DNA from 2 places in the Priestia filamentosa genome. Region 1 is predicted to be linked to the other one. Evidence: riboswitches for the same ligand, from Rfam matches in the RefSeq annotation. Region 1 holds a riboswitch; the other holds the start of a gene.

Evidence for each region. A riboswitch is a leader RNA that binds a small molecule or an ion and turns the genes downstream of it on or off. The one in region 1 is predicted to bind preQ1.
Region 2: it holds a riboswitch for preQ1, as region 1 does, so the genes downstream of both, B9N79_RS13295 (QueT transporter family protein) here and queC (7-cyano-7-deazaguanine synthase QueC) in region 1, are expected to answer to the same signal.

The regions. Positions count from the first base shown of each region.
Region 1 covers NZ_FXAJ01000003.1:95,091-103,891, forward strand. Annotated here, with positions in the region: gene B9N79_RS13985 (ATP-dependent Clp protease ATP-binding subunit) at 40-2,157, opposite strand; gene nhaC (Na+/H+ antiporter NhaC) at 2,572-3,951, shown strand; gene B9N79_RS13995 (alpha/beta hydrolase family protein) at 4,104-4,979, shown strand; gene B9N79_RS14000 (YkvA family protein) at 5,003-5,425, opposite strand; gene B9N79_RS26595 (DUF6254 family protein) at 5,617-5,751, shown strand; PreQ1 riboswitch class I at 5,877-5,920, shown strand; gene queC (7-cyano-7-deazaguanine synthase QueC) at 6,075-6,767, shown strand; gene queD (6-carboxytetrahydropterin synthase QueD) at 6,733-7,176, shown strand; gene queE (7-carboxy-7-deazaguanine synthase QueE) at 7,166-7,897, shown strand; gene queF (preQ(1) synthase) at 7,994-8,491, shown strand; gene B9N79_RS14025 (NAD-dependent epimerase/dehydratase family protein) at 8,565-8,801, shown strand, end outside.
Region 2 covers NZ_FXAJ01000002.1:1,232,125-1,240,925, forward strand. Annotated here, with positions in the region: gene B9N79_RS13255 (Z1 domain-containing protein) at 1-758, opposite strand, end outside; gene B9N79_RS13260 (histidinol-phosphatase HisJ family protein) at 888-1,676, shown strand; gene B9N79_RS13265 (alpha/beta hydrolase) at 1,727-2,653, opposite strand; gene B9N79_RS13270 (YbhB/YbcL family Raf kinase inhibitor-like protein) at 2,779-3,291, opposite strand; gene B9N79_RS13275 (hypothetical protein) at 3,543-3,779, opposite strand; gene B9N79_RS13280 (hypothetical protein) at 4,032-4,337, shown strand; gene B9N79_RS13285 (superoxide dismutase) at 4,401-5,363, shown strand; gene B9N79_RS13290 (hypothetical protein) at 5,779-6,471, shown strand; PreQ1 riboswitch class I at 6,573-6,617, shown strand; gene B9N79_RS13295 (QueT transporter family protein) at 6,626-7,114, shown strand; gene B9N79_RS13300 (hypothetical protein) at 7,254-7,475, shown strand; partial or broken gene B9N79_RS13305 (C1q-like domain-containing protein) at 7,639-7,995, opposite strand; gene B9N79_RS13310 (hypothetical protein) at 8,323-8,562, opposite strand.

The sequences.
Region 1 (8,801 bases):
TAAAAAAATCCCCTCTTAGCTAAGAGGGGATTTTTTTATTTATGCTTTAACTGCAATATCATCATTCTCAATAATAATATTCAGTGTTTTCACGTCAGGCTCATCAAGAATACGGTCTGTAATAGCATCTTCAAGATGTTCTTCAATTGCTCGACGTAGTGGACGAGCTCCGAATTCTGGATGATATCCAAGTTCAGCAATTTTTTCTTTAACTTCTTGTGAAATAGTAACATCAATATCTTGTTCTTTTAGCGTTTCATTCAGTTCTTCAACCATTAAATCTACAATTTTAATAAGATCTTCTTTTTCAAGATGATTGAATTCAACAATGCTATCAAAGCGGTTAAGAAACTCTGGTTTGAAGTAAGCAGAAAGTGACTCAAGAACAGAAGTATCTTTTATAGCGCTATTTTCAAATCCAACCGTAATTTTCTTAACGCCAGCACCTGCATTACTTGTCATAATAATAACGGTATCTTTAAAGCTTACTGTTCGTCCTTGGCTGTCTGTCAGACGGCCATCTTCCATGATTTGCAAGAACATGTGTTGAACATCTGGATGTGCTTTTTCAATTTCATCAAGCAAAATTAGTGAATATGGATTACGACGCACTTTTTCAGTAAGCTGACCAGCTTCTTCATGTCCAACATAACCAGGAGGTGAACCGATAAGTTTAGATACGGCATGTTTCTCCATGTATTCACTCATATCAAGCCGAATCATTGAATCTTTCGTACCGAACAGCTCTTTTGCAAGTGTTTTTGTAAGCTCAGTTTTCCCAACACCTGTTGGTCCTACAAAGAGGAAAGAACCAATTGGACGGTGTTTTGCTTTCAGCCCAGCTCTTGAACGACGGATTGCTTTAGCAATTTTAGAAACAGCTTCTTTTTGGCCAATCACGTGGCTATTTAAGCTGTCAGCTAAGTTGTTCATTTTATTTGCTTCATTTTCTTGAAGTTTTCCAACTGGAATGCCTGTTTTCTTCTCGACAATTTCTTCAATGTGAGAAATCTCAATAGTAAGTGAATCGTTACTATCGCCTTTGAGAGAAGAGTCTAGTCTCACTTCTTCATCGCGAAGTTTAGCTGCAACTTCGTATTTTTCTTCCTTCAGCGCTGCTTCTTTTTCCTTTGCAATCTCAGCTAGACGAGCTTCAACTTCCTTATGATCTTGCACGCCAGCTTTTAAGTTCATTTTTGAACCAGCTTCATCAAGAAGGTCGATTGCTTTATCAGGTAAGAAGCGGTCCTGGATGTAACGATGTGAAAGAGATACACATGCTTTTAGCGCTTCATCTGTAAACGTTACTCCATGATATTGTTCATATTTTTCTTTGATACCTTGAAGAATAGCAAAGGCTTCCTCTTCAGAAGGTTCATGAACCATTACTGGTTGGAATCGACGCTCTAGCGCAGCATCTTTTTCAATGTTGCGATACTCTTTTAGCGTTGTTGCTCCGATAAGTTGAAGCTCACCGCGAGCAAGAGCAGGTTTTAAGATGTTAGCCGCATCCATTGAACCTTCCGCAGAACCAGCGCCAACAAGTAAGTGGATTTCATCCACAAAGAGAATAATATTTTTACGAGACTGGAGTTCTGTAATTAGCGATTTAATGCGTTCTTCAAATTGACCTCTAATTCCTGTATTTGCAACAAGAGATGCCACATCAAGAAGAATAACTTCCTTATTCATTAGCTTGCTTGGTACATCACCATTTGCAATTTTTAAAGCAAGACCTTCAGCAATGGCTGTTTTACCAACACCAGGTTCTCCAATTAAAACCGGATTGTTTTTATTTCTTCTATTTAAAATCTCACTTACACGTTCTACTTCTTCGTCACGACCAATGACTGGATCAATAAGGCCAGCTTTCGCTGCATTTGTAATATTTCTTCCATATTGATCTAGGAAGCCTCCCCCACCATTTTGTGAAGATGGTGGATTGTTCTGTTGCTCAGGTTGTGAAGATGATGATGCTAAATGTTTAAATAAGTCATCAATGTTCATAAATCCACCTCCAGATCCTGCAGGAGTCTTATGTTTTTGTTGTAGTTCTTGATAGCATGTATGACAAAGTTGATATTGATTACGTTCACCATTAATTTGAAGATTTAGCTGAATATTGGCTTTGTTGTGACCACAGTTTTGACATAACATCATATATCTGCCTCCTATATATCTGTCTCTATAAAACCAATAGTAATTTTAAAAGTTATATCAAAAATAGAGTGATAAAGTCAAAAATTTTGCTTTGACTTTGACTATCTTTGACCTTTGTAAGGCTATTGTACACCTTTTAATTTTGTTTATCAAGAGTTTTGTTTGACTATCTTTGACCTTTGTGGTTCTTATCATACACTTTACTCGTGAGGATAACAAGAAATTGGCTCTGCTTTTTTTGAGAAATTAATATTAAATGGTGAAGTTCAGTATAAATCTTCCCGTTTTTTTACGCAAGTAAACTGCTCTTAAAAACTGAAATAAAAGAAAATTTACAGAAGACAGTGGAAGACGTTATAATTTACTCTGTTGCACAAAAGCGTTGAAGTAGAAAAGGAGTCTCGTATTAGCATGAAAAAGAAATTATCATTTATAGAAGCACTCGGAATTATTGTTCTTATATTAGCCCTCATTTTTGTTTGTTTATTTATTTTTAAAGTTCCTCCTCATATTCCTATTCTAGGTAGCGTTATCCTTTTAGGCTTTTTTGGCTTTATAAAGGGTATCAAATGGAAAGAACTTGAAAAAGGAATTATAGAGGGGATTTCATTAGGTATTAAACCCATTCTAATCCTTTCATTAGTAGGTGTATTAATTTCTGTATGGATGATGAGCGGTACAATTCCAACGATTCTTTATTTTGGATTTGACTTTTTGTCTCCGCACTATTTCTTAGTAAGTAGTTTATTTATTACGATTTTAATTTCTACTTTTACAGGAAGTACGTTTACAACAGTTAGTACTGTTGGAGTAGCACTTATGGGTATTTCTTCTGTAATGGGCGTCGATCCTGCCCTTGCTGCTGGAGCTATTATTTCAGGAGCTGCATTTGGAGATAAAATGTCTCCTCTTTCAGACACCACTAATTTTGCAGCAGGGATTGTAGAAGTCGATATGTTCACACATATTCGTCATATGATGTGGACGACGGTGCCAAGTTTGTTATTAAGCTCTGTTCTCTTTTTAGTCCTAGGGCTGCAAGGAAATGCTGCAGAAAATCTTGATTACGAGCAGATTGCAGCTGTTAAAGAGGTTTTATCAAATGAATTTACGTTGAGCTTGTTAACATTAATTTCTCCCCTTATTGTTCTCTTCTTATCTATTAGAAGAAAAGATGTTATTCCAACTCTCATTATTGGTATTTTAACAGCTTTTATCACAACTGTTCTTGTGCAACCTCAGTTTGCAATAGGAGAAGTATTGCTAGCATTGCAAGATGGTGTAAGCATTGATTCAGGTAATAAAATTGTAGACGGTATTGTAAATAGAGGCGGTCTTCAATCAATGATGAGTTCTGTGTCTCTCGTTATGATTGCTTTATCACTTGGGGGATTAATGAAGACTGTTGGCGTTATTACTGCCTTCCTTGAAGGAATTATTTCACTAATAAAGCGAAGCGGAGACGTTATTTTTTCAACAGCTCTAGCTAGTATTGGTGTTAACCTTATTACAGGAGAACAATATTTATCAGTCTTACTTCCAGGTCAAACTTTCAAGCCTTTATATAATAAGTACGGATTAGAAAATAAAAACTTAGCTCGTACATTAGAAGACGCAGGAACGCTTGTAAATCCCCTTATTCCGTGGGGAGTAAGCGGTGCATTCATTTCTCAGGTCCTAGGCGTCTCTGTACAAACGTATGTTCCGTGGGCTTTTTTCCTATTGTTCTGTCCATTATTTTCAATTATATTTGCTTATACAGGGATTGGAGTAGCTAAAAAATCTTCATAAGAAAGAAATTAGAACTATATTAAATCCTTTTTCTTACTGAAAAGATTCATAAGAACCAATCTTTGTAAAAAGTTTCACTTTATTACCAACTATAAAATCATCATTGTTAAGCACATACTATAAACACCATTTTGAGCATAGGAGAGAAGAACATGAAAAAAGCAATCCTACTACTTGTAGGAGTTGTCATCTGTAGCTTTTTGCTTTTTGTTGGAACAAGAGGAGAGGGAAGCAATGATATTCAACGTAAAATTCACGTTTCCTCTTCATATCAAAATAGCGTTGATACGTATGAACTAACATATCCTAGCGATGAGCTGAAAATCAAAGGATATTTGCTAAAGCCAAAAGGAACGGAAGGAAAGTGGCCTATTCTTGTATATAATAGAGGCGGTCATGGTCATTATAGCCAAATTAATGAGGAAAGGTTAGCTTACCTCGCCTCATGGGCAAGTAGAGGATATGTTGTAATTGCAAGTCAATATCGTGGCAACGGTGGAAGTGAAGGAACCGAAACATATGGAGGACAAGATATTCATGATGTTATAAATCTTTTAAATTATGCTGAAGGTCTTCCATATACGGATGAAAATCACAAAGTTGCGCTTGGATATTCAAGAGGCGGTATGATGACATATCTTTTAATGAAGAATAATATAAAGTTTGATGCAGTCGTTGTTAAATCAGGCATTACAGATATGTTTCAGTTTTATGATCAGCGCGGTCCTAAAATGAAAGAAGTATTAGATCAAATTGTTGGTCCCCCCCAAGAAAGCAAAGATGCTTATAGATCTCGCTCTGTTGTATATTGGCCTGACAAAGTGAATTCTCCACTGTTGCTTTTGCATGGAACAAATGACAAGCTTGTTCACTATACACAAGCAGAGAAGCTTGTGAAGAAGTTACAAGATGAGAGCAAGGAAGTGAAGCTTGTTATTTACCCAAATGGAGATCATCCATTAAGTCAATATGAAAAAGAAACAGATGCAGAGATTCAAAACTGGTTTCAAGCTCATTTAAAAAAATAAGCTACTTTTACAGTAGCTTATTTTTATTTTGTAGAAGAAATAGTATCTTCCGGTAGCTCAAGAGGTCGCTTTTGACTTTGAAACCAGGCTTTGTACTGGTTAATATCTTTTTCAATTTGTTTCATTGCAAAACTGATGACAGCAAAATCATCTAAGACACCAATCAGAAATAAAAAATCTGGAACAAGGTCAATAGGAGACAGAACATAAAGAAGAGTGCCTGCTACAGTGAGTAATGTGCGTTTAGGGATATTAGGATAGTCTCCTTTAATCCAGTCCCTAAACATATTGATAAGCCATGTAAGCTCTTCTTTGCTTTGTTTGAAAGAACGTTTTTTTACTTTGTGAATAACTCCTGTTAAAAGAGACGCGCTACGCTTTTTATTTTTAACAAATGGAATAGCTTTTGACATATAGCGTGTTAACATTCTTTTGCCGATGCCCATAATTTCACCTTCTCTGCCGTAAGTAAATTGCATGTATGGATAAAAATCCTTTTCTTTACTATTTTACACTATGAGTTTCCTTCAAACCTTTTTTTGCAGGAAATCTTCCTTATTATATAAAAAGGAAGCGGATAAAATACGAGGAAAAGTGTAGTCTAATAAAGGAATGGATAGAGAAAGGAATGAGAAGTTTGACAAAGTCAAAGCATGAACAAGAGCGTCAATGGAATGTCCGAAAGCAAACTCAACAGCCACATGGGAAAGTGAAAACATTCGAAGAGCTTGCTTCAGAAACAAGTCCTTATCCAAACAAAAAGGAAAAATAATAGTATTGTAAAAAAGCTAACACATTTGTTAGCTTTTTTGATGAGATATAAATAAAAACCTGTCCTCAGTAAAAAAGATATGCTATAGTAGGATAGAAAAATATATTGAAAATCCATGCCCTTGCATGGGAGAGGTTCGCAAACTCCCTCGATAAAAAACTAAGCAACACGATAGCTCCGCTTTTTGAACAGGGGAAAGCTATGGTCTTTTTTCGGTTGCTCTAGTTATATTTAGGTATTTTTTTACAATGATAAGTGAAGCGAACTTTTTAAAAGTTCGCTTTTTTTGTGCATAAATTAAGTTTGTTAAGGAGTTGTTCGTGTTGAAAAATGAGAAAGCAGTTGTTGTATTTAGTGGTGGACAAGATAGCACAACGTGTCTATTTTGGGCACTTGAAAACTTTGAAGAAGTTGAGACGGTGACGTTTCATTATGGACAAAGACACAATAAAGAAATAGAAGTTGCGGAAGAAATTGCAAAAGATCTTGGTGTAGAAAATACAGTGCTTGATATGTCTTTATTAAATCAGCTTGCTCCAAATGCTCTTACGCGATCTGATATTGAAATAGAGGAGAAGGAAGGAGAGCTTCCAACAACGTTTGTGGACGGCCGAAACTTGCTCTTCTTATCATTTGCTTCGATTATGGCAAAAGGGAAGGGTGCGCGCCATCTTGTAACAGGGGTTTGTGAAACAGACTTCTCGGGATACCCAGATTGCCGAGATATTTTTGTTAAATCATTAAATGTTACGCTTAACTTATCAATGGATCATAACTTTGTAATTCATACGCCACTAATGTGGATTGATAAAAAAGATACGTGGAAATTAGCTGATGAGCTTGGTGCTCTCGATTATATTCGCTATAACACGCTTACATGTTATAACGGCATCAAAGCTGATGGCTGTGGAGAATGCCCAGCATGTAAACTAAGAAAAAATGGGCTTGATCAATACTTGGCTGAGAAAGAGGAGGAGAAAAATGCTACAGCAAATTTATCCGAGCGTCGCTCATGATTTTAGCTATGAACTAAACAAAGATATGCATTTTGCATCAGCTCACTTTGTTCCTCATGAAAGTGCAGGAGCATGTCAAAACATGCACGGTCACACGTACTTTGCTAACGTGACTATCGCAGGTGACGAGCTTGATGAAACAGGATTTTTAGTAAATTTTCAAAGTTTGAAAAAACTTGTGGCAAAAGAGTTTGATCATACGTTGTTAAATGATCATGAAGCATTTGATGACCGTGATCCTAACTTCTTTCCGACAACAGAGGTTGTTGCACGTACAATTTATGAGCGCATTCAAAAGCATTTAGATACATTAGAAAACAAACCAGTTTGTTTGCAAGTCTTCTTGCGAGAAACGCCAACAAGTTATGTTGTGTATCGTCCGAAAAGAGGGAAGAAAAGTGAGTCATAAAATTCCCGTCTTAGAAATATTCGGTCCAACCATTCAAGGGGAAGGAATGGTCGTTGGGCGTAAGACTATGTTTGTGCGTACAGCAGGTTGTGATTACTCCTGCGCTTGGTGCGATTCCTCTTTTACATGGGACGGTTCTGCAAAAGAAGATATTAAAATGATGGAGGCTTCAGAAATTTTACAGAAGTTGTTTGACATAGGTGGAGAGCACTTTAATCATGTAACAATCTCTGGAGGGAATCCAGCGCTCTTAAAACATTTAGATGAACTTATTGACCTTCTTTCACAAAAAGGAATTGAAACAGGTCTTGAAACACAAGGAAGTCGCTATCAAGACTGGTTTTTGAAAATCAATGATCTAACAATCTCTCCAAAACCTCCAAGTTCTAAGATGAAACCAAACTTGGAAGTTCTTGATGAAGTGATGGAGCGACTTAAACAAGGAGAACGTCTTAACCATGTAAGTTTGAAAGTGGTTGTTTTTAATGATGAAGACTTTGAATTTGCGGAAGCTATTCACAGTCGCTATCCCGACGTTTCTTTTTATTTGCAGGTTGGAAACGATGATGTGACAACAGCAAATGATGAGGACTTACTGAACAATCTTCTCGTAAAGTATGAGTGGCTTATTGATAAAGCCGTGGGATCTAAAAAAATGAATCATGCCCGTGTTTTGCCTCAACTTCATACTCTTGTGTGGGGAAACAAGCGCGGTGTATAAAAGGAAAAAAATTTTTAATAAAAAATATGCACAGAACTATTCACAAAAATGAAAAACGCTGTTAGAATGACTAGCGTAGAAAGTGGGGAACGACAATTGACTGGTCGTAAAAATGAAGAACTTGAAGGTGTAACATTACTAGGAAATCAGGGAACAGAATATACTTTTCACTATTCTCCAGAAGTGCTGGAATCGTTTGATAATAAACATCCAAATCGCGATTATTTTGTAAAGTTTAACTGTCCTGAGTTTACAAGTCTTTGTCCTAAAACAAATCAACCAGATTTTGCTACAATTTATATTAGCTATATTCCAGATCAAAAGATGGTTGAAAGTAAATCATTAAAACTGTATTTATTTAGTTTCAGAAATCATGGAGATTTTCATGAAGACTGCATGAATATCATTATGAACGATTTAATCGAGCTTATGGATCCACGTTACATTGAAGTATGGGGGAAATTTACACCACGTGGTGGTATTTCAATTGACCCGTATGTAAACTATGGAAAACCAGGGACAAAATACGAACGTATTGCCGAACATCGTCTAATGAATCATGATCTTTATCCAGAGAAAATTGATAACCGTTAACGTATAAGTGACACTTTTCATAAGTGTCACTTAAGTATTCTCTAGGGAAAAATGGTATAAGAAGGTGAGAGCAGTGGAACAACGTTCAGCAGTGTTGCTTGGCGCTGAGGGTCTTATTGGAAAAGAGCTTTTGCACCTTTTATTAGACAACAAGCTGTATGAAAAAGTAACGGTATTTGTACAAAAAACATTACCTATTCAACATGAAAAACTTCGTCAAATCCGCACGAGTTTTGATGACTTAAAAGAGTATGAGAAGGAATTTGAAGTTGACCATGTTTTTTGCTGTATTGGATCAACAATGAAACAA
Region 2 (8,801 bases), on a different contig from region 1:
CCCTCTTCGAAATAATACTCTCCTCCAATATAGCCGTCAGATACAGGAACAAGCTCTGTGAATGAAGGCTTCACAGGTTGAAACTCCTGAATAGAGCCATTGATTTTCAATTGTTCAGGCTGAAGGTAAAGAGAATATGGTGTTGCTGTCACTTGTAAAAAGGAAATATCGTCAACTTTCTTCCGGAACTGATCAATCTCTCCTGCGATAACTCTTATTTCATGAGCTTCTTTTTTTGTTTTTAAGAAACCGACACTCGCAAAATCTGCTTCATCATCAATTAAGAGAATCTTTCGGTCCTGAAGAAGCGGATATTGGTCAAAAAAAGCTTTATGAAGCCTTTTTAAATTGTGAATTTCTTTCTTCACAACAAAAATGAGCTTTTGGTTTAGTTCATATTGAATGAGATTGCCTGGAAGATTCATAATGTCATAAATTTGTATTTTATCATGAGCCTGAAATGAAGAAAATTCTTCTTTCAAACGTTCGTACGTTTGCCTTGTAAGAGCTTTTGTACCTTTTGTAAGAACAATTACAATATCATAATTGTTATCAAAAGCTAATCCTGTAATTCCAATAAACGTTTTCGTTTTTCCGCTTTGGATCTTCCCAAGCAGCATCCCTGGCTTATTTGCCGTTGTCTTTTTATTTTTCAATCCTTTGAGCGTATTAAAAATGCACTTCTCTGTTTCCGGGGAATAATCATTCTTCTTCAACAGTCCTTTATAGAATAGACCCCGAATAAGCTGTTCATTCATGCTGAATCTTTTTCTCCTCTTTCATCATAGTCTTTGCTCATTGTATCACAACATCCCCTTTTTCACGTTGCACAATCTATGCCATAATAAATGAGAGAAGGCTTCATTACATATAAAGGGAGGAATATTGTGTTTACGGACTATCATACACATACGAACAATTCATTTGACTCAAAAGCGATCATGATGGAAACATGCCAAAAAGCGCTTGAGAACGGAGTAGAACAAATTTGCTTCACTGAACACTTCACACTAAACCCGAACATTCCAACTTATGGACATATGAAATGGGAGAAGTACAGGGAAGACATTCAAACGTGTCAAGAAGCTTTTAAAAATCAGCCTCTTCATATCTTAAAAGGAATAGAACTTTGTGAACCACATAAGTATACAGAAGAATATAAACAGCTGTTTCAAAAAGAGCACATTGATTTTATTCTTGGTTCTGTTCACAATATTAAAGATATAGGCCTTCGCAAAACGTTAGCAAAATACTCACGGCTAGAAGCATATGACCTTTATTTTAAAGAAATGCTCTTACTTGTTGAAAAAGCCGACATTGACTGTTTAGCTCATTTTGATCTTATTAAGCGCTATTCAAAAGAAGCGTTTAGTCAGGACGACTTCGAAAAATTCGAGCCTCTTATAAAGAAGATACTTTCTAAAGCCATTGAACGAGGTATTGGAATTGAAATTAATACTTCAACAGTAGAAGCATTACAAGAACCAATGCCTTCACACTATATTTTAACTTTATATAGAGAGCTCGGCGGACGCATTTTAACCATTGGTTCGGATTCTCACTATTCAGAGCATATTGGTCGAGGTATTAAAGAAGCGTATGCTCTTGCCAAAGAGTGTGGATTTACGGAAGTGAGTATTTTTGAAAACCGATGTGCAACATTTGTTTCTATTTAAAAAAGCAGGCTTTCCTTGACGGAAGCCTGCTTTTTTATAAATCTTTTTCTTTAAAACGCTTCTTTTAAAGATTCTGCTCCTTCTTTCAACGCTTCTCTTGCTTCTGGAACAAATTCAATAAAATTAGCAAAACCATGAATCAAATCATCATAATTTTTATAAAAAACAGGAACATCATTTTCTCTTAGCTTTTCTGCATAAAGCACGCCAGAATCACGAAGTGGATCATATTGAGCAGTAAGGATTGTTGCAGGAGGAAGATTTGCTAAATCTTCTGCAAGCACAGGGGATGCATACGGATGTTTCCAATCTTCTTGCTTATTTACATAATGTTCTCCAAACCATTCCATAAGCTCACGGGTGAGAAAATAGCCTTCGCTGTTTTCTTTCATTGAGGGAAGCTCATAATCACGACCTGTTGATGGATACAGTAAAAACTGATGGATAATGCTTGGCCCTTTTTTTTCTTTAGCGATCATACTTGTAACTGCAGCTAAATTTCCTCCTGCGCTGTCGCCTCCAACTGCAATTCGATTAGCATCAATATCAAATTCCTCCCCATGATCGCTAATATATACAAGAGCGTCATATGCATCGTGAACACCAGCAGGGAATTTATGTTCAGGAGCTAATCGGTAGTCCACCGAAATGACCGTACATTGCGCCATATTTACAATCGCTCTGCACACGCCATCATGACTATCAATATTTCCTAACACCCAACCTCCTCCATGGTAGTAAACAAGCGCAGGGAACTTTCCATTTCCTTCTGGCTTGTAGACTCTTACTCGAATATCTCGATCTTTTAATGGAAGCATCTTATCTTCTACTGCTCCTACTCGTTCAACAGTTGTCGGAGCTTGGCTCATTTGTTCTTGAAGCGCTCTATATTCTTTAGGAGTAATCGTTTTCAAATCTAGTTTTGGCATACTATTCATCTGATCAAGCATCATTTTAATTTTAGGATTTAAAGACAACCAAAAAACCACCTTTCTTATATCATTTACTACTTTTAGTATACCCTCCTTTTATAGATAGTTCAGCTTTAAAGCTTATCTCAATAGGCTAAAAAGAGCTATCAGTCTCGATAGCTCTTTTTCCTCTATGCTCGTCCAACAACTGCAATTGTTTTTTCTTCGATTACATGACCTTCAATTGCTCTATAAAATTCATTAAGATAATAGCCGTCTCTTAAATTAAGCTCTGTGTCTAGCGCATATACAACAAGTGTATAGTCATGATCTTTATCAGGAGGTGTTGGGCCCCCGTACTGCTGTGTAATTTTTGGGTCTTTATGGCCTGCTACTGGGGAAGCATAGCTTGTGTTCCCTTGAACAAATGGAAACGGCTTTTCATCACTTGCATTTTCCGGAAGCTCTTTAACCTCCGCTGGAATATTCGCTACAAGCCAATGAATCCATGCAAAATTACAAACTGGTACTGAATCATAATCAATAAGAGTTAACGCTAAACTTTTAGCATTTTCAGGCACATTTTCAAATGAAATTGGAAAAGAAACGTATGGAACACCATCTCTTAAATATTCTTCTGAAGCTTGCTTTCCATACTTGTCTGCTAAAGAACCGTTTTCCGTCGTTACGTGAACTTTCATCATAAATCATCCCTCATCTCTATTTAATACCCAATTTTGGATATATCTATGATAACTTATCTTTATAAATTCGCGCAATTTTTAGATACTTTCATTTTACTTTGTTGGTTTATATGTAACGATTTCCTCTCCTCTTTGAGACTGACCGTTTTTCACACACGAATATGTAACATATAAAATAGTATCCTTACTCTCTTCAAGCTTTCCAACATATAATCTGACAGATTTATAGTTTGTATTTTCGTCTACATTGCTTACATCTGCCTCTCCCTCTTGCAGTTTGTAAACATGTCCAGACCAAGGACCTGTGTTACTTGCTGCTCCGAAGCTTCTATTATTCCACCATAAGGGAGCATTCCATACTTCGTTGTAACCCTATTATCCTTTAAATTAAATGTTACCTTATCAAAGGAAGTTGTTCCACTCGCTTTTAATGTTAACTTATCTTTATCTCTTGTAACCTTAATACTTGTATTTTTTCCTTTTACCATTTTCATATCGCTCTGTGAATCTAGGAAAGTTTTATGCTCATCTTCTAAAATCCTTAACAACTATAGTTTAACAAAAAACTTTCTAAATAAGGAAAAAGAATTAATCCTAGTTCTTTAGTCTCTAAATTTAGAAACTAAAAGAGAATCTATATTCAACACTTTTTCTTCTTTGCTTTTTTACTATAATAGAGAGAAAGAGAGAAATATGGTATTCTACTTTTATTCTCTCACTTTAAAAAGGAGTTTTTTAACATGAATTCAAAAGAGATGGAACAAAAAATTATTCAAAATTATCAAAAAGACGAAGAAATGATGATTCTTGTTTTTGCACAATGGTGCGTTAACCATGATTTAGATCCTTTTGAGCTATATATACGCGCATACCCTAATCAAAGGGAGAATGCTGCATTAAAACACGCACTCTCCCTTACTGTACCAAAGGATGAAGCTGGGGAAGTTGGGGATAGCACGCTTTTAGGTGTTTTGTCCCTATTTGGAAATGATGATTTAGCATTTGTGGTAACTGAAGAAATGAAAAAAATGAAAGAGAAAAACTAACGAACCTTTTTTTCCTCCTCTACATATAGTGACCACAACGATGTAGAAGGAGGCTTATGTACTATGGATAGTGAGACAAAGGACTATAAAACATACTTAGAAGACTGGGCTAACGATTTATACAGCCATTGGGACTCTCTTTCCTCTCACCGAAAAAATGAAGAAGAATGGCACCAAAAGTGGAATGAATTTGCTCATCTTTTAGAAGAAAATCATGATCAAGATATGCCATATGCTTGTTTTGAACGAGCAAAGGAGCTTTACCTTTTGTGGGAAGACGCCTATGAAGAGAACGAGCGGGATGAAGAAATTCATCACGAGGAAGAGAACCACCAAGATGAAGAGGGTCACCGAGACGAAGTAAATCATCATGGTGAAAAGTCTCGCCCTGCTTTTAATCCTGTACCGATTGGAGGACATACTTTACCTCCTTTACCATATCCGTATGAAGCACTTGAGCCTTATATTGACCGCGAAACAATGAGGCTTCATCATGACAAACATCATCAAACATATGTTGATGGGTTGAACAAAGCAGAGAAAGAAATGAAAAAAGCGCGAAGCAATGGAGATTTTACGCTTATTGCCCATTGGGAACGAGAAGCCGCTTTTCACGGTGCTGGACATTATCTTCATACGCTGTTTTGGAATGTAATGAGTCCAAATGGTGGAGGAAAACCAAGAGGTGAAATACGAAAAGCGATTGATAGCACATTTGGAGGATTTGAACGATTTAAACAACAGTTTACAGAAGCCGCAAACAAAGTAGAAGGATCTGGATGGGGTGTTTTAGTATGGGCTCCCCGTGCTCATCGTGTGGAGATTTTACAAGCTGAAAAACACCAAAACTTAAGTCAATACGATGTTATCCCTCTTCTAGCTCTCGATGTATGGGAGCATTCTTATTATTTGAAATATCAAAATGACCGCAAGAAGTATATTGAGAACTGGTGGAATGTTGTCAATTGGGCACATGTTGAAGAACGTTATCGTGAAGCAATGAAAGTGAAATGGAAGCCATTTTAATATAATATAAATATCGCTCTTTTTTAGTTGTGGAACATCTTGCCTTGGGGTATAATGAGACTATCTCTTACAATGGAAATGTGAACAACAGATTCATTCCTCATAAAAAGGAGCGATATGTTTATGAATATTACGATTTATTATGGAAGTCACGATGATAAAACATTACATACAATGGACTGTTTTGTAGAAGATGAAACAGATGATGAAGGTTCAAACCTTGCATAATCAAAGCATTGATGATACTGATCAATGCTTTTTTTGTTGCTCTTTTTATTATACTGGATGAAAAATAAGAGAAAATCTTCCTTCTCTCTCAATTTTCCCTCTTCTTTTTCTTTACTTTTAGAGAAAAGTGCTGTAATATAGGGGTATAGAACATCTGTTCGTGTTACTAATGCAAGGAGCTGAGCTTATGGCAAGAATGACAAAACATAGTCGTAAAAAAACCTCTTCCCCTACTCTTTCAAATACTGGTTTCATTGGGGCAACGTTCACAGACTTAGATGATTTAACGAAATACGAATACTACTTCTCTCGTAAAAAGCTGCAAATTACACATCACGTGCTTGATGGGCTATTGCAAGGAAGCAGCATTTTATTTTCGCAGCACGGTATTCCTGCGCACATCTCCTGCATCTATTTACCAAAACAAAAGAAAATTGGTCTTGTTTTATCTAAGAAACCCTTCCGCCGGAAAGAAGGAAAAAGTTATTTTATTAACTACCTACGTGAAGTTGGACATTTAAATGAGGATGAAAAAATAAAAGAACATGAAATTTTTAATACAGGCTTTATTGGCGTCATCTTTGCAGATCTCTCTAAAGTCGAACGTTTTACATTTCAATTTGAGTTAGAACTTCTTTCTCAATTTTTAAAAGGCTTAATCATTCCTGCAAAAGAGCTTTTCCTTCGCCATAACATTCAAGCTTATATCTCTTCTGTTGAGCTTACTAATGAAGGGAAAATTGGTTTCGTTCTTTCAAAGAAACCATATGATGAAAGAAAGGAAGCAGACCTTTATTTCATTGAATACTTAAAAGAACGTGGATTATATGAAGACGAAGAAGAATTTATTCCTATACATAGTGAAAAGACTCTTTTTTAAAAAAGAGTCTTTTTTATAGGACTAGCCAGAATGTTTTTACTTTTTTTCTTTCCTTATCTCTTTATTGACGAAACGTGCGCCCTCTTGTATTATTTTTTAGTATTACCGTGGTTCGTAACCCTCCCACGCTAAAAAACTAAGGAGAAATAAATTGATGAATATTAGAACAATAAGTATTAACGCCCTTGTAGCGGCTTTATATATTGCCGTATCTCTTTTAATTCAGCCATTTGGCTTTACGAACATTCAGTTTAGACTTTCTGAGATGTTTAATCATCTTGTTGTATTTAACAAGAAGTTCATTTTTGGTATCGTCATTGGAGTTTTCTTAACAAATTTACTATTCTCACCGCTTGGAGCATATGATCTTGTATTTGGCGTTCTTCAATCTCTTATAGCTCTACTTGTTACAATTGGAGTAGGCCGCTATATAAAGAACTTATGGGCTCGTATGATGATGAATACAGCTATTTTTACAGTAACAATGTTTATTATCGCCTTTGAGCTGCACTTAGCATTAGGACTTCCCTTCCTTTTCACATGGCTCACAACTGCTGTTGGTGAATTCGTTGTGATGTTTATCGGCGCTTTTATCATGATGGCTTTAGATAAAAAATTATCTTTCAAAACGCTCTTGAATTAAAAGAGAAAAAGCAAAAGGCTTCCTTATGACAGGAAGCCTTTTTATTATGAGAACCATTATATAAAGTCCTCACAAGATTAATTAATGCGCATAAACTAGGATTGTGATATTCAACTATATGTGAAAGGATATAATTACTGTGTATCCTCTTTATACTACCTCCCATCATCTCAAACAAGAAACTTTATTAAAGGTTAACCCATGGGTACAATATGGTTTAAATGAAGCTCAAAAAACATCTATCCCTCATGCAATGATGGAAATAGCAGCTATCACTTATTTGATGGGTAAAGGATATGATGCACGAATAGCACATCAAATTGTCGAGTCATGGGAAATTAATGAAACCTTTTATCTGTAATAAATGAACAGATAAATGATTATGTTAAGAATCCTGTTCAATATGTGAATTATAAATACACAAAAAGAGCAAAAAAAAAACGACTTTTTAAAAGAAAAGGTCGTTTTTCTTATCAACAGATTAAATATTAGAGGTTAGGTACCTAAAGGGTGCCTAATCTTGTTTATGTTGCTGGGGAAGAAACTCTAACTGCTGCAAAGTGTGTACTTGGGCTTGCTTGGATCGCACCAGCGGCAGTACTTCTCATTGCTACCTGCACCTGATCTCCAGCATTTAACTGAAGTATCTCAGTAGTCGTTAGGATTGCCGGAATATTACCTGCAAAAGTTTCACTATTTCTTCCCTCAATTATATCGCTATTTATCAGGAAAACCATTTCTAAGGTAAACTCACCCATGATATTCGGTTGAAACTCAACAGATGCAGTGAGCGAATATACCCCATCCGTTTGTGGAATAAATGTAGATGTATTTGGGTTATATTCATTCGCTAAATCAAATTGTTCATTTTGAAAAAGAACTTGGCTAGCAGCGTTTGCGGGAAGAGACTGATTAGCAGTATTATTAATAGCTCTGAATGCTGATAATGTTACGCTACCACTTTTATGATTGGGGTACCAGACTTGTGATTTCTTATAAGGGTAATGCTTACTTATTTTAATCACTCCTTTTTAAATAAAAAAAGATTTTGAAACTCTCTTTTTAAGGTAGAATTGAAAGGAAAAGAAGCTGACAACCAAAAGTTCACTTTCACAATTTTTGGGGTCAGCCTCTTTTATCCATAAGGAGAGATGATTCAAAGCATAATCCATTTAACAATATGAAAAGGTATAAATATTTTCATATTACTAATATTTTTTCTTGCGGTCGCAATCATGATCTTCTTTGAAGTAAAGATATCCTTTTAGAATAAATTTCTTTTTCTCATCTTTATCATCATGTTTACAATCATCTTTATCTTCATATTTACGACGATCCTCTTGCTCTTCACAATAACATTTTACTTTTTTAAATTTATCATGTTTGTCATGTTTATCATAACAAGAGTCTTTTTTATCATAATCATATTCAAATTCATACATAGACATGTTCACCTCCTCACATCTTATATGTAATATCATATGAAATTGTTAGAGCAAAGATTGGATGAATATTACATGTCAAAAACCTGTTTTGGCCTAAAACTATAAACTTACTCTTTAAAAAAGGCATGAATGATTAAAATTACCTTAATAGAAGGTTTTATCTATCTATTTCTAATAAGGACCATTTCAACTAATAGGAAAGATATCGAAGCGAATAATAGGTTATTTTGTTATATTAAAAA